One region of the Streptomyces sp. R11 genome, then DNA from elsewhere that is predicted to be linked to it. Evidence: riboswitches for the same ligand, from Rfam matches in the RefSeq annotation. Region 1 holds a riboswitch; each other region holds the start of a gene.
The links. A riboswitch is a leader RNA that binds a small molecule or an ion and turns the genes downstream of it on or off. The one in region 1 is predicted to bind cobalamin.

Region 1 (4,965 bases):
GCGTATCGAGTAGGTGGGTTCCTTCACACCGATCTGGACGAGGTGTTCGTAGAGCGGGGTGGTGTCGATCCGGTCGGCCACGCTCCGCAGGGCGGCTCCGAGTTGCCTGAGCAACCTCAGTTTGGCGTCTTCGAGGCTGCGCCGGTCGCCCTTGAAACCGGCCCACGTCCTGCGCACTTCGCTCAGGATGTCGCCCAGCAGCCGCGGATCGTCCTCCACGCTCTCGATCTCCACGGCGGCCGCGTAGAGATCGAGCGCCTTCGGATCGTCCGTGCGGCGTTCCGCGGCCCTGCAGAGCCGGTGGGCCAGCGTGTGCCCGCGCACCCGTGACCTGCGGAGCCGCTCCTCGACCTCCTTCGTCACCTCGGCCCGTACGCCCTCCCGGCGGGCCCTGACCCGCGCCGCCCGGCGGCGCGACAACAGCACCAGGGCCATGAGCAGTTCGCGGCTGGGCCCGGGCGGCTGGAGCACCTGCTCGACGAGCTCGCCGGCGCCCCGCTCGCCCAGCTGCCGCAGCACGCGGTAGCCGAAGTAGGCCTGGATGATGCTGTGCGGGAAACGGACCTTGCGCTCGAAGCCCTCCACCAGTCCGAGCTTGTCCGCGTTGCGCGCGATCCGGGCGAGGGCGGCGCGGCACTGGTCCATGTTGCCCCCGCGCAACCGCCTCCTCTCGTCCGGGCCGATCCGCCGGCACAGCACGTCCCAGATCTGCTGCCGGTGCCACTCGGAGAAGACGTTCCCGCGCCTGCCGTACCGGTCGAAGGCGCGTCCGCCGGTCCACAGGTGCTCGGCGCGGGCCTGCGCGCGCCGCATCGGACCGGGGTGGACGTCCGAGTCGAGCAGTTCCCCGAGGCCGACCTCCAGCTTGTCCTGGAGCAGCCCCACGCAGGCCAGGGCGGAGACCACTTCCAGGGCGTCGCGGCGTTCCTGCCGGCTCAGCGCGACGTCCCGGCGCAGCCTGCCCTGGCACAGCGCCTCGTCCCAGGTCTCCAGCAGCCACAACCGCAGCGTGCCGCGGTCGCGGCTGCGGGTGTTCATGTGCTGCGGGTCGTTGTCCGGCCGGTCGTGCTCCAGGGCGCCGTGGCGGTGCAGTTCGCGGGCGATCTGGAGGTAGACGGGCGACTCGGTCACCTCCGCGGTCTCCACGATCCAGTCGACACGGCGTTCGTCCGTCTCCGGGACGCGTGCCTGGACGAACCGCAACGCCTCCTCCTCGCTGAGCGGTTCCAGCTCCACGATCGCGGCCGGGGTGCTCTCCAGGGGGCTGTGCGGACGGGAGGCGATGACGAGGGGCAGCTTCTCCTCGTAGGCGCGCTCGATGGCTCGCCGGATGATGTTGTCCCGGTTCTGTCCGATGCCGTCGCCGAGGAGAGCCTCCTCCAGTCCGTCGGCGATGACGACGGGTTTGTCGTCGGCGAGCAGTTGCTGCCAGACCCGCTCGGTCTTGGTGCGCGCGAGGATGCCCCGGGGTGCCTCGTCGATGAAGCGCTGCTTGGCCATGCGTTCGAAGTTCAGGTCGGTGCCGCCGTTCGCGTCCCGCAGCCGGATCGGCACCGGTACGGCGTTCTGCTCCGCCAGCAGCTCGGTGAGCCGTACCAGGACGGCCGTCTTGCCCACGCCGACACCGCCGACCAGCAGATACGGACGGCGCGTGTCGCGCTCGCGCAGCCGTTCGGCGATGACCTGGGCGATCTCCTCCCTGCCCACGATCTCGGTGGCGTCCGGGCCGGCGGTGAGCACCAGTCGGTGGGGGTCGTCCCGTGCCTTGGCGAGATAGCGCCGCTTGGTCCACCGGTACCACCAGAACAGAAAGAGGGTGGCGGCGAGCGACGCGGCGAGCACCGGGCCGAGGAAGCGCAGGACGGTCTCGAATCCATGATTGCCCTGCCGCCACTTCTCGAAGCTGGTCGTGTTGCTCGAGATCAGGATGTACAGGCCCTCCACCACCCACGCGAGCAAGGCGAGAGCGGCCACCGTCCAGATGGCCCGGGTGACGTTGGTGTAGGTGAACCACCGGCGCCACTTCCTGGGGCGGGTGGTGCCGCCGCGAGCCTCAAGGCGGATCGTCAGCCGGTGCCAATGGGCCACGAACCCCTGCCAGACCCAGGTGCCCGCCCGTCTCGGAGCCAGCGTCGCCATCGGCGCGTTGCGCGGTCGCTTCTTGCCGGGCGGGCGACGGACGACCCTCGTCATCGTTCGTCTCCTTCCGAGAAGGACTCTCGAAACGGAGCGACCGCGGGGCGCCGACACCTATCTCCATGGAAGCACTCCCGGAACTCCCCGCAACCCGGCGGCCCTCGGCGAAAATCCCCAGCCGCCCCCAGGGGTCGGCCCGGCAGACTCGGCCGCATGGACATCCTGATCCGGCAAGCGAAACCCCACGAGTACGCGGCCCTCGGCGAGATCACCGCCCAGGCCTACCTCCAGGACGGCCTCCTCGACTTCGGGGAGAGTGACGAATACCTCGGTGAACTCAAGGACGTGGCCAAGCGCGCGGCCGCCGCCGAGGTACTGGTGGCTGTCGAGAACGGCTTGCTGCTGGGCGGGGTGACCTTCGTCCCGGCCGGTGGCCCCATGGCCGACATAGCCCGCCCGGGAGAGGCCGAGATCCGGATGCTCGCCGTTGACCACACGGCCCGCGGGAGCGGCGTCGGCGAGGCGCTCGTGCGCGCCTGTGGCGACCTCGCCCGCGCCACGGAGGGCTGCGTACGCATCGTCCTGTCGACCCAGCGCACCATGCACGGCGCCCACCGGATCTACGAACGACTGGGCTTCGTCCGCATGCCCGAGCGGGACTGGAGCCCGATCCAGCACCTTGCCGACATCACTCTCCTCACCTACAAGTTGACGCTCTGAAACCAGCACGACACAACATCTGGGGGTGGCGTGGCGGGTGAGCACAAGATGTATGCTCATGCTCGCTGTCGCCGCAGGGGAATCCGGTGCGAATCCGGAACTGTCCCGCAACGGTGTACTTGTGCATGTCTGTTCCCAGGATCGGCGTGCGCAGGAGTCAGTCCGAGGACCTGCCGACAGCGCGCCCGGCCACCCGGCCGGTGCGCCCGACGTCCGGGCCTCGTGGAATGGGCCGGTGGACGCGACGCCGTGTGCGCTCGTGTGCTGCCCCCTGCCCTCGCCGAGGCCCCCGTGCCGAGCGAGGGAGAGCCCCCACGTGACCATCGCGCCAGCAGACCCGGCCTCAGCCGTTCCGACCGTCCCGACGGACGAGGACGCTCCGGGAACCGCCTTGCTGCGGACCCTGACCGAGCTGACCGCCGACCTCCCCGATGCCGACCCCGGCCGGGTCGCCGCCGCCGCGCTGCGCGGCCGGTCCGCGTTCGCGGACGAGGCGGAGCTGCGCGAGCTGGCCACCGAGGCGGCGGCCGGCCTGATCTCCGAGGACCCCGCCTACAGCAGGCTCGCCGCCCGGCTGCTGACCCTCTCCATCGCCGCCGAGGCCGCCTCGCAGGGCGTCACGTCCTTCACCGGGTCGGTCGCGACCGGGCACCGTGAGGGCCTCATCGCCGACCGGACCGCCGAGTTCGTGCGCCTGCACGCGGCCCGCCTCGACGCCCTGGTCGACACGGACGGCGACGACCGCTTCGGCTACTTCGGCCTGCGCACCCTGCACAGCCGGTACCTCCTGCGTCACCCCATCACCCGCAAGGTCGTCGAGACGCCCCAGCACTTCATGCTGCGCGTCGCCGCGGGTCTCGCCGAGGACGACACCGCCCGGTCGGTGGACGAAGTCGCCGCGCTCTACGGGCTCATGAGCCGCCTCGACTACCTCCCCTCCTCCCCCACCCTCTTCAACTCCGGTACCCGGCACCCCCAGATGTCGTCCTGCTACCTCCTCGACTCCCCCAAGGACGAGCTGGACTCCATCTACGACCGCTACCACCAGGTCGCCCGCCTCTCCAAGCACGCCGGCGGCATCGGGCTTTCGTACTCCCGTATCCGCTCCCGGGGTTCGCTGATCCGCGGCACCAACGGCCACTCCAACGGCATCGTCCCGTTCCTGAAGACCCTCGACGCCTCGGTCGCCGCGGTGAACCAGGGCGGCCGGCGCAAGGGTGCCGCCGCGGTGTACCTGGAGACCTGGCACTCCGACATCGAGGAGTTCCTGGAGCTGCGCGACAACACCGGTGAGGACGCCCGCCGTACACATAACCTGAACCTCGCGCACTGGGTCCCGGACGAGTTCATGCGCCGGGTCAACGCCGACGAGCCGTGGTCGCTGTTCTCACCGTCGGACGTGCCGGATCTCGTCGACCTGTGGGGCGAGGAGTTCGATGCCGCGTACCGCAAGGCGGAGGCGGCCGGGCTCGCGAAGAAGACCATCCCCGCCCGTGACCTGTACGGCCGCATGATGCGCACCCTCGCGCAGACCGGCAACGGTTGGATGACCTTCAAGGATGCCGCCAACCGCACCGCCAACCAGACGGCCCTGCCGGGCCATGTCGTCCACTCCTCCAACCTCTGCACGGAGATCCTGGAGGTCACGGACGACGGGGAGACGGCGGTCTGCAACCTGGGGTCGGTCAACCTGGGCGCCTTCGTGAACACGATGACCGGCGACATCGACTGGGAGCGGCTCGACGCCACCGTCCGCACGGCCGTCACGTTCCTCGACCGGGTCGTCGACATCAACTTCTACCCGACCGAGCAGGCGGGCCGTTCGAACGCGAAATGGCGGCCGGTCGGACTCGGGGCGATGGGCCTGCAGGACGTCTTCTTCAAGCTGCGCCTGCCCTTCGACTCGGCCGAGGCGAAAGCCCTGTCGACCCGGATCGCCGAGCGCATCATGCTCGCCGCCTACGAGGCCTCCGCCGACCTCGCCGAGCGCAACGGCCCGCTGCCGGCCTGGGAGAAGACCCGTACCGCCCGGGGTGTCCTGCACCCCGATCACTACGGCGTCGAGCTGACCTGGCCGGAGCGCTGGGCGGTCCTGCGCAGCCGTATCGC
Region 2 (4,965 bases), 3.4 Mb from region 1:
GCCACCCGGGACGTCGTGTTCCGCACCCTGGTGGCTGCCCGTCCCGAACAGGACGACCCAGAGGACCACCACACCTGGGAGCGCTACCGCATCATCTGGCCACACCTGGGAACTCCGTGGGCCCTCACTACACCCGACTACGGCATCCGCAAGCTGATCGTGGACCGGGTACGCCAGTTGCGTCGCCGCGGTGAGCTGAGGCAAGCGCTCGACCTCAGCACTCGCGTGCACCAGGGCTGGCTCGAACACAGCGGGCCCGACGAGCGCTGGGTGCTCCACATGGGCTTTCAGATCGCCAACATTCTGCGTGCTCAAGGCAGGTACAAGGAGGCCCTGGACATGGGCACAGATGTGCTGAGGCGCCAGGAAGCGGCCCTGGAGAGCCCCTACGATCTCCATATCCTCATGACCTCCGGCGGTGTGGCAGCCGACCTGCGTGGTCTGGGCCGCTATGGGGAAGCACTGGAACGCGATCGCCTCAACCACGAGAGGTTTCTCGAGTTGTTCGGCGAGGACCATCCACGCAGCCTGATGGCGGCCAACAATCTCGCGGTGTGCCGACGGGTGTTGGGGCAGTACTCCGACGCGCTGTCGCTGGACCGCAGAACGATGGAAACCCGGAACAAGATCCTGGGCGCGGAACACCCCTACACGCGGGAATCGACCGTCAACTACGCCCGCAACCTGCTCGACTGCGGCGACTACGCCGGATCCGAGCTTCTGTTGCGACGTACCTACGACCACTGTCTGGAAAACAAGGAGTTCGGCCCGTCCTCTCCCACCACCATCAACGCGGGGAGGTCGCTTTCTGGGGCCCTGCTCCACCTGGGCCGCGCCCAGGAGGCGGAGCAGCTGACGCGCACGGTGCTGGCCAATCTGCCCTCCGAGGAGGGCTCCGCCTCTCCCAACCGGCTGCTGCTCCAACTGGGACTGGCCGGGATGCTGGGCGCGCAGGGCCGTACCGAGGAAGGCTGCGACCTGGCCCGCCAGGTCCTGGACGACTGCCGTCGGCTCTTCCATGACAAGCACCCCTACACGGTGGCTTGTTACGCGAACCTGGCCGTGCTCCTCTACTCGGCCAACGAGGTGGCCTCCTCCCTGGCCTACGCAGAACAGGCGGCACGGGCCTTCGCGGAGATCTTCGACGACGACCACCCGTTCACCCTGATGTGCCGGATGAACCTGGCCAATGCCCAGGCCGCACTGGGGCAGCGGGAACGAGCCCGCGCGACGTACGAGGAGGTTCTGGACCGGCTTGGCGACGTCCTCAACGACAACCAGCACCCCGCCCCGCTGGTCTGCGCCGCCAACCTCGCGGTGGTTCTGAACGAACTGGGAGAGGCGGAGGCCGCCGAGCGACTTCGCGAGGAGGTGCTGGGTGCGCTCACCGCGCGGCTCGGAGCCGACCACCCTCGGGCTCTCGCCCTGCGCAAGTGGAGTCGCTCGGGCTGGGAGTTCGACCCTCACCCGATCTGATCTGCGGGGAGGGGGCGCTCCTGGACTTCAGCGAGCGCCCCCGCTACACGGCGGCCCCGAAGCGTTCGCGGGCCCGGTCACGAAGCCACGCGAGTATTTCCGGTACGGCCGGCAGCGCGGCGAAGTGCGCCGCCTCACGCTTCAGCACGGGTGTCGCTGAAGGGATGCGGGCGGCCAGCCATCGGAAGTGGCCAACGGGCGAGAACGTGTCGTGTTCGCCATGCCAGAGCATGGTCGGGACTTCGACGATCTTGCCTGGCTCGAAGCCCCAGTCCTGTCGGAACGACAGCACGTCGTCCAGCCAGCCGAATGAGGAATGCACGGCGCTGGCCTGGTAGTTGGCCAGGAGTAAGTGCCGGATGCCGCCATGTCCCACCACTAGCCTGTCGGCCGCCGGCATCTCCGGGGTTAGCCAGGTCAGCAGTGATTCAGGGTTGTCCCTGATGGCATCCGCGTTGCTGGCCAGGTTCGCCCTGAGGCGATCCAGACATGCCGCGGAGCCGTCGCTGAGTGCCTCGGAGGCGGTCTTGTAGGCGTCGATGTTGGATTGGGCCATCCCGTCATACCAGTCGAGCCCGTCGGCATCTGGCGGCGCGATGCTGACCAGCGCGGCAGCACTGGCCACCCGGTCCTGGAGCAGCGCCGCGCAGGCCAATGCATGCGGCCCGCCACCAGAACGGCCGAGCACGGAGAACGGTCCGAGATTCAGGTGGTCGGCGATGGCCTGCACATCCGCCGCAGAATGACGCACAGTGCGGCCTTTTAACCGATGCGACTCCCCGTACCCTGGCCGGTCATAGGAGATGAGCCGAATACCCAGTTTGTAGAGAACGCTGGTACGTGGACGCGGCCCGACCCTGCTGCCCGGAGTGCCATGCAGCAAGAACACCGGGTGCCCCTTCGGGTCCCCCGACGTCTCGAAGAAGAGCAGCCTCTTGCCGTCGCCGCTCTTGACACTTCCCAACACCAGGTGTGCCTCCCGTCGCCAGCGCCGCGGCCGCCCGGAGCAGGACCCAGAGAACCAGCATCCCGCCCGTCAGGGCGCCAGTCGACACACAAACCAGCCGTCATAGCGACGGACCAAGGGTTTTCCGTAAGACGCAATGCCACGGGGTGACGGTTGCGCGTCCCGTAGGGCCGCTCGCACCGACCAAACGGTAGAGGATTCGCACCCTCCGGCAGGTCATTCCAGCCACACCGATAGCCATTCGGCGCAAAATGCATGTTTGGTTTGACACTTCAGTGATCACAACGCCCCAGGGCGGCGATCACGCAGACCGAGGGCAGTACCCACATGATGGGGCCACCCGACCCGCCGCGCATCCTGACGTCGGGTGATACCGGTCCGTCCGCGAGGAAGGACCGACGCCATGGCCGGGATCATGCACACGCCCACGGCGAAGCCCGGCAAACCGGTCGACGTCCATGGGCGAAATCCAGCCGAACCGGCCGCCCTCAACCTCGCTCGACACCGAACCACCGCCGCCGCCCACAGCCCCCTCTCAGCCCCCGCCTACCCCCGGGTAGAGTGTCGCCGTCGTCATCACACCCGTACGGGGGAAAGCCGGTGCAAATCCGGCGCTGACCCGCAACCGTGAACCGGTCGTCGAAGGCCGGTGAGCCGGATCGCCGCGTACGGGACAGTGACCGGCTCACGTGCACCGGCAGCCTGCCGGAGCGCGGCACCGTCGAGGTATACGGAGCCGAGCCGCCGGGGGTTTTCCCTGTGCTGCCCGGTTCCCCTTAGGGAAGGGCACCCGCCGATCATGTACGTCCGCCGCAGCGCAGCGGCCCTGGCCGCCACCGTCGTGATCGGCGCGGCCGCGCCCGCCGTAGCCGCCGACCCGACCCCCTCCACGTCGCCGTCGCAGGCGTACCCCGCCGAGCTGTACGGCGACTCCGACCCCACGTACGACGGCGTCTGGCGCCAGTCCCTCGCGCTGCTCGCGCAGGACACCGTCGAGGTGAAGCCGGCGAAGGGTGCCGTGGACTGGCTGCTCGGGCAGCAGTGCGCGAACGGGGCTTTCGCGCCCTACCGCGCCGACACGAGCACTGACTGCGGCGCCAAGACCCTGATCGACACCAACAACACGGCCGCCGCCGTGCAGGCACTGGCCGCGCTCGGCGGGCACGACGCCGCGGCCGACAAGGCGGTGTCCTGGCTGAAGTCGGTCCAGAACAAGGACGGCGGCTGGGGCTACACCCCGGGCGGGGCCACCGACGCGAACTCGACGTCGGTCGTGGTCGGCGCGCTGGCCGCCGCGGGCGAGAAGCCGGCGGAGGTCGTGAAGGGCGGGAAGTCCCCGTACGACGCCCTGATCGAGCTCGCCCTGCCCTGCAAGGGCGCCGACGCGGGCGCCTTCGCGTTCCAGCCGGACAAGAAGGGCGGCCTGGCCGCCAACGCGGACGCGACCGCGGCGGGCGTCGTCGGCTCGCTCGGCAAGGGCCTCGTGGTCAGCCCGGGCAAGCAGTCGGACGCGTCCTGCAGCGACGCCGGCTCCGCAACCCCGGAGCGGGCCGCGGCCAACGGCGCCGTGTACCTGACGAAGGCCCTCGCCAAGGACGGCCACCTCACGTCCGCCCTCCCCGGCGCCGAGGACCAGCCCGACTACGGCAACACGGCCGACGCGGTCGTCGCCCTCGCCGCACAGAGCGGGGCGGGCGCCGCGCAGAAGCCGTTGCGCTGGCTGGAGCAGAACTCCGCGAAGTGGGCCGCGCAGAGCGGCCCGGCCGCCTACGCCCAGCTGATCTTCGCCGCCCACGCGACCGGCGCCGACCCGCGTGACTTCGGCGGCACCGACCTGGTCAAGCAGCTCAACGCGACGGGCCCGGCACCGCAGTCGGCGCCGAACGGGTCGGTGACGACGTCGGCGAAGGCCTCGGACAAGCAGGAGGACGAGGACAAGGGCTTCGGCGTGTGGTGGTTCGTCGGTGTCTGCCTGGTCGCGGGCATCGGCGTCGGCTTCCTGCTGAGCGGCCGCAACAAGGCCAAGCGATCGTGATCCGCCGCGCTCTCACCCTCCTCCTGGCCGCGCTGGTCCTCGTGACCGGCGCGGCCCAGGCCGCCCAGGCGACCGGATACCGCTACTGGTCCTTCTGGGACCGCGACGGCGGCAAGTGGACGTACGCCACCCAGGGCCCCTCCATCGCCCGCCCCTCCGACGGCGACGTCCAGGGCTTCCGCTTCGCGGTGAGCGAGGACTCGAAGGACGCCGCCCAGCCGGGGGGCGCGGCCGAGTTCGCGGTGATCTGCGCACGGACGCCCGCGCAGGACGGCAAGAAGCGGGTGGCTCTGGTCATCGACTTCGGTACGCCGGCCGACGCCCCGTCGGGCGAGACGCCCCCTGCCCGCCGCACCATATGCGCCCGGGTCGCCCCGGACGCGACCACGGCGGAGGCTCTGGCCACGGTGGCCAAGCCCCTCCGGTACGGCACGGACGCGCTGTTGTGCGCGATCGGGGGCTACCCGGAGAAGGGGTGCGGGGAGCA
Region 3 (4,965 bases), 1.4 Mb from region 1:
CGCGGTCGTGGCCGTCCTGGCCCATCTTGGCGACCAGGATGCGCGGGCGGCGGCCCTCGGCCTCCTCGAAGTCGGACACGAGGGTGCGGGTGCGGTCCACGGACGGCGACTCTCCGGCTTCGTTGCGGTACACGCCGGTGATGGTACGGATCTGGCTCGCGTGCCGCCCGTACACCTTCTCCAGCGCGTCCGAGATCTCCCCGACGGTGGCCTTCGCGCGGGCCGCGTTCACCGCGAGCTCCAGCAGGTTGCCCTCGCCGCCGGCGGCCCGGGTGAGCGCGTCCAGCGCGTCCTGGCAGACCTGCTCGTCCCGCTCCGCCCGCAGCCGCCGCAGCTTCTCGATCTGCTGGGCGCGCACGGAGGAGTTGTCGACCTTGAGCACGTCGATCTGCTCGTCGCTGTCGACGCGGTACTTGTTGACGCCGATGACCGGCTGCCGCCCCGAGTCGATACGGGCCTGCGTACGGGCCGCCGCCTCCTCGATACGCAGCTTGGGGATGCCGGCGTCGATCGCCTTGGCCATGCCGCCCGCCTGCTCGACCTCCTGGATGTGCTGCCAGGCGCGGCGGGCGAGGTCGTACGTCAGCTTCTCCACATAGGCGCTGCCGCCCCACGGGTCGATGACCCGGGTCGTGCCCGACTCCTGCTGGATCATCAGCTGGGTGTTGCGCGCGATGCGGGCCGAGAAGTCGGTGGGCAGCGCGAGCGCCTCGTCAAGGGCGTTGGTGTGCAGCGACTGGGTGTGGCCCTGCGTCGCGGCCATCGCCTCGACACACGTGCGCGTGACGTTGTTGAACACGTCCTGCGCGGTCAGCGACCAGCCCGAGGTCTGCGAATGGGTGCGCAGGGACAGCGACTTGGAGTTCTTCGGGTCGAACTGCTTCACCAGCTTCGCCCACAGCAGCCGCGCCGCCCGCAGCTTGGCGACCTCCATGAAGAAGTTCATGCCGATCGCCCAGAAGAACGACAGCCGGGGCGCGAACGCGTCCACGTCCAGGCCGGCCTCACGGCCCGCGCGGATGTACTCCACCCCGTCCGCGAGCGTGTACGCCAGCTCCAGGTCGGCCGTCGCACCCGCCTCCTGGATGTGGTAGCCGGAGATGGAGATGGAGTTGTAGCGCGGCATCCGCTGCGAGGTGAAGGCGAAGATGTCGGAGATGATCCGCATCGACGGCTTCGGCGGATAGATGTAGGTGTTGCGGACCATGAACTCCTTGAGGATGTCGTTCTGAATGGTCCCGGCCAGCTTCTCGGGCGGTACGCCCTGTTCTTCCGCCGCCACGATGTACAGCGCCAGCACCGGCAGCACGGCGCCGTTCATCGTCATCGACACGGTCATCTTGTCCAGCGGGATGCCGTCGAAGAGCTGCCGCATGTCGTAGATCGAGTCGATCGCCACGCCCGCCATGCCGACGTCACCCGTCACGCGCGGGTGGTCGCTGTCGTAGCCGCGGTGGGTCGGCAGGTCGAAGGCGACCGACAGGCCCTTCTGGCCGGCGGCCAGGTTGCGGCGGTAGAACGCGTTGGACTCCTCGGCGGTGGAGAAGCCCGCGTACTGGCGGATGGTCCAGGGCTGGTTGACGTACATCGTCGGGTACGGGCCGCGCAGATACGGCGCCATGCCCGGGTAGGTGCCCAGGAAGTCCAGGCCCTCCAGGTCACGGCCGGTGTAGAGCGGCTTGACCGCGATTCCCTCCGGGGTCTCCCACAGGGACTCGTCCCCGCCCGTGGCCTGCTTGACGGCCGTGCGCCACTCGTCGGCGCCGCCGCCGGCGGCCGGGGTCCCCAGCTCGATCCCGGAGAAGTCGGGGATTCCCATCAGGACACTCCCATGCGGTCGAGGGTGGCGGACAGCACGACGACGGCGTCACAGCCCGCGAAGACGTAACTGTCGACATCGGTGTACTGCCCGGGGCGGCCCGCGAGGAACACGTGCGTGGCGCCCGCCGACCTGAACTCGGCGGCCACGGTCGCGGCCTGCTCCTCGTAGAGGGCGTCACTGGAGCACAGGCACACCTCCGTGGCACCGCTCTCCTCGAAGGTGCCCTCGGTGACCGGCTCGATGCCGCCCGCCTGGAAGAGGTTCGAGGCGAAGGTGAGGCGCGCGGTGTGGGCGGCGGCCGGGCCGAGCGCGGCCAGGAAGATCCGGGGCCGGGAGCCGGTGGCGGCCAGGTGGGCGTCGGAGCGGACCCGCAGGGCCTCGTACGCCTCGTCGCGGCGGACCCGGGGGAGGCCCCCGGACCGGGGCTCGGGCGCGGGCGCACGCTCCACGGGCGGCTCGGTGAGGTTCGGGAACTCGCTGACGCCGGTGATCGGTTCGCGTCGCTTGGCGAGCTTGCCGGTGCGGGCCTGCCACGTCTCGGCCAGGTCCTGGCCCAGCTGCCCGGAGCGCAACGCGGCCGCCTGGCCGCCGGCCTGCTCGATCCGCTGGAAGAACTCCCAGCCCGCCCGGGCCAGTTCGTCGGTGAGGGTCTCCACGTACCAGGAGCCGCCCGCCGGGTCGATCACCCGGGCGAGGTGCGACTCCTCGATGAGGATGGTCGAGGTGTTGCGGGCGATGCGCCGGGCGAAGGCGTCCGGCAGGCCGAGCGCGTGGTCGAAGGGCAGCACGGTCACGGCGTCGGCGCCGCCGACCCCGGCGGCCAGCGTGGCGACCGTCGTGCGCAGCATGTTCACCCAGGGGTCCCGGCGCGTCATCATCACCGGCGAGGTGACGGCATGCTGCACCTGAGCGCTGGGCGCCCCGCAGACCTCGGTCACTCGCGCCCACAGCCGGCGCGCGGCGCGCAGCTTGGCGATCGTCAGGAACTGGTCGGCGGTGGCCGCGTAGCGGAACTCCAGCTGCGCACACGCCTGTTCGGCGGTCAGCCCCGCCTCGGTGAGGTCGCGCAGGTACGCGACACCGGTCGCCAGCGAGGAGCCCAGCTCCTGGGCGGCCGAGCCGCCTGCCTCGTGGTACGGCAGCGCGTCCACGGTCAGCGCCCGCAGCCCCGGGTACTCCTCGGCGCACAGCCGCGCCAGCGAGGCGACCGGCGCGAACTCCGAGTTCGTGCCCGTACGGGCCTCGTGGCCGAGCGGGTCGGCGCCGAGGTTGCCGCGCGCCGCCTCCTTGGCGACGCCCCGCTCCTCGTACTGCCGCAGCAGCTCCCGCGCGGCGGGCTCCACGTCGGCGCCGGCGTCGAGGACGACAGGGGCCAGGTCGAGGTAGACGCCCTCCAGGGCGCGGCCGAGCGACGACACCGGGATGCCGCCCTCGCCGAGGACCAGCCAGAGCGAGGTGACGCCGTTCTCCAGGTCCGCGAGCACCAGGCCGTCCGTGAGCGCCGTGTGCCGCTGCCGCAGATCCCAGCCGCCCGCCGTGTTGCCCTCGGCGCGACCGCCGCGGATGAACGGGGCGAATCCGGGCAGACCGGAATCGGGCGCGGCATCGTGCGAGGTGTACAGGGGGCGGGTGCGCAGCCCGTCCTCCAACGCAGTGGACAGGGCGTCTTCCGCAGCCGGGCCCGAGACGTCCTTGCCCGACTTGCGCAGCACGCCTTCCACCAGGCGTTGCCATTGCTCATGGGTTGCGTCAGGGAACTCGGCGGCCAGCGAGAGCCCGTCGTCAGGCAGGACCGTCATGCTCGGATGCTAGGTCAGATCATCAAAGGAGCAGCAGGGGGCACGGCTGTGACCTTGCCCTCTTCCAGATTGTGACCTGGGTCTCCGCGTCCCGTTGGGCCTAGGGGCGACCGCTCGAACGACCCGGCCGCAAGCGGGGCTTGATAGCCTCTGAGGGCCAGTCGAGCCACACCCGAGGCCAGGGAATCCGGTGCGAATCCGGAACTGACGCGCAGCGGTGAGGGGGACCGGCGGGGCACAGACGCACGCCACTGGGAGACCGGGAAGGCGCCCCGTCGGGACGAACCCGAGTCCGAAGACCTGCTGGCACCTCCACGCCCGCGCGCGGAGGACGTCCGTAGGCCGGGCTCCGCGTACGAGCCCCGACAACCGAGGCACGCCTGTGTACCGTCTTGCCCTCCGTCCCGCTGCCCTGCTGCTCGCGCCCGCCCTCCTGCTCACCGCGTGCGGCGGCTCGGGAAGCGGCAGCGCCGAGGACACCGGGAAGTCCGCCGCCGCGGGCTACCCCCTCACCCTCGACAACTGCGGCCACAAGGTCACCCTGAAGTCGCCCCCGAAGCGGGCCGTGTCCCTCAACCAGGGCACCACGGAGATCCTGCTCTCCCTCGGCCTCGCCGACCGGGTGGCCGGCACGGCGACCTTGACCGACCCGGTGATGAAGGGCCTGGAGAAGGCGAACGCCTCCGTGCCGCGGCTCGCGGACAACGCGCCCTCCTTCGAGAAGGTCCTGGACGCCGAACCCGACTTCGTCACCGCCTCCTTCGTCTCCACCCTCGGCGAGGGCGGCCCGTCCGAGGTCCTCACACCGGCGCTCATCGAGCAGGTCTACGGCGTCCGCACCGAGGTCACCGACGACCCCGGCCACCCGGTGATCCGCTTCCTGCGGCCGGCCGGCCCCGTGGGGCGGTGCTGACGTGCGCACACCCCCGGAACAACCGATACCCAGCCGGATCGTGGTGTGCAGGGACTGCTGCTGCGGGACCCCGAAGGTGCCCGGAGTCGATCACGCCCAGCAGAGCGCGCGACTCGCCGAGAACGCGCCCGTGCGCATCTCCGACTGCCTCGGCGTGTGCGAACACGCCAATGTGATCGTCGTCCAGCCCTCCGCCGCAGGCCGCGCCGCGGGCGGCCGTCCCGTCTGGCTCGGCCTCGTCAACGACCCCGAAGCCACCGAGGACATCATCACCTGGGTCAGGGCCGGCGGCCCCGGCGTCGCTCCCTGTCCCGACGTGCTCGACCTCTACACCTTCACTCCGCCCAGGCGCGCACGATGAATCGGACGACCACACACGGGCCACTCACCATTCACCACCGACACCGAACCGGCCCCGGCCGGAAGGTTGA
Region 4 (4,965 bases), 4.0 Mb from region 1:
GCGAGGAGGTCAGGCAGAGGCCTTGCAGCACCGGCACGTTGAGCTCGGCGAGCCGGCCGATGTCCCACGCCTCCTCGTCACCGCCCGCCGACGCCTGCGAGGCGTGCGTGCCGCCGGCGGCGAGGACGGTGGCGACCAGGGCGTCGGCCTTGCCGAGGATCTCGTACAGTTCGGCGTCCGCCCCGCGCAGCGAACCGCAGTACACGGGAAGGGCGTTGGCGCCCCGAGCCTCGATCGCGTCGCACAGGGTGTCCACGAAGGCGGTGTTGCCGCTGAGTTCGTGGGCCCGGTAGAAGAGCACGCCGACGGTCGGACGGCCCTCGACGAAGACACGCTCGCCATGGACGCCGTACTCCGGCATCTTCCGCGGCTCGACGAACCCCTCGCCCGTCAGCAGCACGGTGTCCGAGAGGAACCGCGCAAGTTCGGTGAGGTTGGCGGGCCCGCCCTCGACGAGATACCTCAGCGCCTCGGCCACCACACCGGCCGGGACGGACGACTCGGCCATCAACTCCGCGTCCGGGACGGCCTCGCCGCCGAGCAGCACGGTCGGGATGCCCGAGGCCTTCAGCGCGGCGAGCCCGTCCTCCCAGGCCCGCTTGCCGCCCAGCAGGCGTACGACGGCGATGTCCGAGCCCTCGATGAGCGCGGGCAGCTCCTCGGTGACGTCCACGCGGGTCGGATTGCCGATCCGGTACGAGGCACCGGAAGCGGCCCTGGCCGCCAACAGGTCCGTGTCGGCGGTCGACAACAACAACACAGTGCTCATGCGGGCGCTCCCGGTGGAATGAAAGGCAGTCCTTGCGGCGCGCCCGACTCGATGAGCCGCCAGAGCGCGTCCGTGTCAGCGTGCTGTTCGATCAGGTCGCCGAGCCGGTCGAGCTGCTCCTCGCGCAGCGCGGCGAACGACGTGTCGGGGGCCGGCACGAAGCGGCGGCCCGCGGCGGCGGCCACCTCGCGCAGGAAGGCCCGGCGGAAGTCGTCCGACTCCAGCGAGCCGTGCCAGTGCGTGCCCCAGGTCTGGCCGACCCGGCAGCCGTCGAGGAAGGCCTCCCCGCCATGGATCTCGGCGACGCCGTGGTGGATCTCGTACCCCGCGACGTGCGCGCCGAGGGCTTCTCCCGTCGGCCGGGTGAGGGTCTTCTCGCGGGCGAACCGCACCCGCACGGGCAGGACACCGAGCCCCTCGACATGACCCTGCCGGCTCTCGACCTCGTCCTCGATGTGCTCGCCGAGGACCTGGAAGCCGCCGCAGATGCCGAGGACGGGCCGTCCCTCGGCGACCCTGCGCCTCAGGGCCTGCGCGAGCCCACGCTCCCGCAGCCACTCCAGCGCCCGGACCGTCCCCCGGGTCCCCGGAATCACCACGAGGTCGGCGTCGGCCAGTTCCTCGGGGCGGTCCACGAACCGCACCACGACACCGGGTTCGGCGGCGAGGGCGTCGACGTCGGTGAAGTTCGACATCAGCGGAATGGCACAGACGGCGACCCGCAGCACGTCCTCGCCGACGGGCGGGGCGACGTTCGACTCGCGGACGGTCCCGCGCAGGGACACCCGCAGCCCGTCCTCCTCGTCGATGCCGAGGCCGTGCTGGAAGGGGAGGACGCCGTAGGTGTGGCGTCCGGTGAGGCCGTGCAGCATGTCGATGCCCGGCTCCAGGAGGCTGACGTCCCCGCGGAACTTGTTCACCAGGAACCCGGCGACGAGCGCCTGATCCTCGGGCGAGAGGAGCGCGACCGTCCCGAAGAAGGAGGCGAACACGCCCCCGCGGTCGATGTCACCCACCACCAGCACGGGCAGCCCGGCGTTGCGGGCGATCCCCATGTTGACGATGTCGGTCCGCCGCAGATTGATCTCGGCCGGAGAGCCGGCTCCCTCACAGATCACCGCGTCATACGTGCCCCGCAACTCGGCGAGACAGTCGAGCACGGTCCCGAGCAACTGCTGCTGCCGCCCGCCGTGATAGCCGCGTGCGCTCAGCTCACCCACCGGCTTGCCCAGCAGCACGACCTGACTGCTCTGTTCCCCACCGGGCTTGAGCAGCACGGGATTCATCAGCGCGGTCGGCTCGACCCGGCACGCCTGTGCCTGCATCGCCTGCGCCCGCCCGATCTCGGCACCCTCACGCGTGACGAACGAGTTGAGGGACATGTTCTGCGCCTTGAACGGCGCGACCTTCACTCCTTGCCGTACCAGCCACCGGCAGATCCCGGCGGTGACGACGCTCTTGCCGGCGTCGGATGTGGTGCCGGCGACGAGGAGACCACCGCCCGTCATGAGGTACGCCCCTTCACGATGCGGCGCGCGGCGACACAGACGCCGAGCGCCAGCCAACCGACGCGCTTCGACAGCCGTACGGCCCGTTCGATGTCCTGCGTGCCGACGGCCCGCCCGTCCCCGTTCAGCACGGGCCGGTGCTCGACCCGTCCGCCGTACGACAGCGTCCCGCCCAGCCGCACCCCGAGCGCCCCCGCGAACGAGGCCTCCACGGGCCCGGCGTTGGGGCTCGGGTGCTTGCCCGCGTCGGCGCGCCAGGCTCGTACCGCCCCACGGGGGTCACCTCCGGCGACGGCTGCGAGCACGGCGGTCAGCCGCGACCCCGGCCACCCCGCCACGTCGTCGAGCCTCGCCGAAGCCCAGCCGTATCGCCGGTACTTGGGCGACTTGTGCCCCACCATGGCGTCGAGCGTGTTCACGGCCCGGAACCCGACCAGCCCGGGAACGCCTGCCGCGGCGCCCCACACCAGCGCCCCCACGACCGCGTCGGAGGTGTTCTCGGCAACGGACTCCACGACCGCCCGCGCGATCCCGTCCGCGTCCAGCGCCTGCGGATCCCGCCCGCACAGATGCGGCAGCCGGGCACGAGCCGCCTCGACGTCCCCCGCTTCCAGCGCCTGCCCGATGACCCGGGCCTCCCGGGCGAGCGAAGTCCCCCCGACGACCGCCCAGGTGGCGGCACCGGTCAGCGCGACGGAGGTGGCGGGGGACGTGCGTACGAGACGAGCTGCCGCGGCACCGAGCGCCACGGCGCCACCGGCGCACACGGCGGTGTGCACCGCACCCCACGCGCGGTGGTCGCGCCACAACACCCGTTCCACGGCGGCGGCGGTCCGCCCGAACACGGCGACCGGATGCCCCCGGCGAGGATCGCCGAGCAGCAGATCACCGAGAAGTCCGGCGGCGGCGCCGTACGCGAAGACGCGATCGGCACGCATCGGGGTCAGCCGATCGTCGAGTCAGACGAGGGTCCGGTTCTGCATGTCGATCGGCAAGCGAGCATCGCGTTATGTCCTCACTCAGGGTGTCCGCGCCCTGGTTCGACGAGACCGGCGGTGAGAGTTCCTGGCTCCCGGGGGTGTCTACCCCGGTGACAGTGGCGGGACCGCGCCGGATTCACACCGGCTTCCTCTCCTACCGCCGCACATGGCTCCGGCAGTCCACCACGGGGTTGGAACGGCCGTCAACTTGCCGTTGACCTGCGAAGGGAGAGTGTGCGAAGGCCCACACAGCAGTGAGGTGCGGGACGGTGATCCGTCCCGCACCTCGGGTGTTTCAGGTGATGCGCGTCGTGCGTCAGGCGACGATCAGATAGATGCCGTACGCCACTGCCGCCGCGCATGCCGCGAAGCACGCGTACGCTCCCGTGACCGCGAGAGAGGCCGAGTCGCCCTGCGCCACGGCTCGTTCGCGCCGGGACAGGCCCGCGATGCCGAGGGTGAACAGGCCCACCAGGGCCACGGTGACCACGAGGCTGACGCCGAAGACGGAGCCGAGTGCCGCCCAGTCGATCTTCATGCTTCTGCTTTCTTGAGTGAGTGCGGGGGAGTGACTGGAGTGACCGGGTGCGTCAGACGGAGGCCTTCGAAGGCTCCGGCTCCGAGGACTGGGCCGGGATGGTGGCCGTGAGGTCCTCGCTCGCCGTGCCCGCGGGCGGCGGGGTCACGGCGGCCATGGCCGTGGTCACCACGCCGGCCGGCTCGTCGGACTCGTTGACGTTGGTGTGGTCGATGACCTCGCGGCGGGAGATCTTCCAGATCGCGGCGCTGGAGACCACCAGGAAGACCGCGACCACGGCCGTGCCCCAGGCGCCGAAGCCCGTCACGTACTCCGCGATCGCGCCGACCAGTGCGGCGGCCGGGAGGGTCAGGCCCCAGGCGACGAACATGCGGGTCGCCGTCGACCAGCGGACCACGCCGCCCTTGCGGCCGAGGCCCGCGCCCATCACCGCGCCGGAGACGGAGTGCGTGGTGGACAGGGAGAAGCCGAGGTGGGAGGAGGCCAGGATGACGGTGGCCGCGCTGGTCTGGGCGGCGAAGCCCTGCTGCGGCTGAAGGTCGGTCAGGCCCTTGCCCATGGTGCGGATGATGCGCCAGCCGCCGAGGTAGGTGCCGAGCGCGATGGCCAGGCCCGCGGAGAGGATGACCCACATGGGCGGGTCGGAGTCGGGCGCGAGGGTGCCGCCGGCGACCAGGGCGAGGGTGATGATGCCCATGGTCTTCTGCGCGTCGTTGGTGCCGTGGGCCAGGGAGACCAGGCCGGCCGAGGCGATCTGGCCGGCGCGGTAGCCCTTCTTGGCGGACTCGCCGTCGGCCTTCTTGCCGAGCGAGTAGGTCAGGCGTGTGGCCAGCAGCGCGGCGATGCCCGCGACCAGCGGGGCGGCGATCGCCGGGATCAGCACCTTGGTGACGAGCGCGTCGCCGTGGACCGCGCCGACGCCGGCCGAGGCGATGGTGGCGCCGATCAGACCGCCCATCAGGGCGTGCGAGGAGCTGGAGGGCAGGCCCACCAGCCAGGTCAGGAGATTCCAGAGGATCGCGCCGACCAACGCGGCGAAGATGACCTCGGGACGGATGCCGGTCTCGTCGACGAGACCTTTGGAGATCGTGTTGGCGACCTCCACGGAGAGGAAGGCGCCGACAAGGTTCAGCGCGGCGGACATGGCCACCGCCACCTTGGGCTTGAGCG

Region 2: it holds a riboswitch for cobalamin, as region 1 does, so the genes downstream of both, AB5J55_RS12420 (prenyltransferase/squalene oxidase repeat-containing protein) here and AB5J55_RS28230 (ribonucleoside-diphosphate reductase subunit alpha) in region 1, are expected to answer to the same signal.
Region 3: it holds a riboswitch for cobalamin, as region 1 does, so the genes downstream of both, AB5J55_RS34360 (ABC transporter substrate-binding protein) here and AB5J55_RS28230 (ribonucleoside-diphosphate reductase subunit alpha) in region 1, are expected to answer to the same signal.
Region 4: it holds a riboswitch for cobalamin, as region 1 does, so the genes downstream of both, AB5J55_RS09345 (cobalamin biosynthesis protein) here and AB5J55_RS28230 (ribonucleoside-diphosphate reductase subunit alpha) in region 1, are expected to answer to the same signal.

What each region holds. Positions count from the first base shown of each region.
Region 1 is NZ_CP163432.1:6,081,669-6,086,633, reverse strand. Features, by position in the region: gene AB5J55_RS28240 (ATP-binding protein) at 1-2,193, opposite strand, end outside; gene AB5J55_RS28235 (GNAT family N-acetyltransferase) at 2,350-2,856, shown strand; cobalamin riboswitch at 2,875-3,049, shown strand; gene AB5J55_RS28230 (ribonucleoside-diphosphate reductase subunit alpha) at 3,173-4,965, shown strand, end outside.
Region 2 is NZ_CP163432.1:2,730,046-2,735,010, forward strand. Features, by position in the region: gene fxsT (FxSxx-COOH system tetratricopeptide repeat protein) at 1-1,476, shown strand, start outside; gene AB5J55_RS12415 (alpha/beta fold hydrolase) at 1,520-2,443, opposite strand; cobalamin riboswitch at 2,994-3,125, shown strand; gene AB5J55_RS12420 (prenyltransferase/squalene oxidase repeat-containing protein) at 3,243-4,478, shown strand; gene AB5J55_RS12425 (SCO2322 family protein) at 4,475-4,965, shown strand, end outside.
Region 3 is NZ_CP163432.1:7,455,795-7,460,759, forward strand. Features, by position in the region: gene scpA (methylmalonyl-CoA mutase) at 1-1,819, opposite strand, end outside; gene AB5J55_RS34355 (methylmalonyl-CoA mutase family protein) at 1,819-3,621, opposite strand; cobalamin riboswitch at 3,763-3,944, shown strand; partial or broken gene AB5J55_RS34360 (ABC transporter substrate-binding protein) at 4,004-4,408, shown strand; gene AB5J55_RS34365 ((2Fe-2S) ferredoxin domain-containing protein) at 4,536-4,895, shown strand.
Region 4 is NZ_CP163432.1:2,046,301-2,051,265, reverse strand. Features, by position in the region: gene cobN (cobaltochelatase subunit CobN) at 1-769, opposite strand, end outside; gene AB5J55_RS09350 (cobyric acid synthase) at 766-2,277, opposite strand; gene AB5J55_RS09345 (cobalamin biosynthesis protein) at 2,274-3,215, opposite strand; cobalamin riboswitch at 3,316-3,458, opposite strand; gene AB5J55_RS09340 (hypothetical protein) at 3,574-3,795, opposite strand; gene AB5J55_RS09335 (anion permease) at 3,848-4,965, opposite strand, start outside.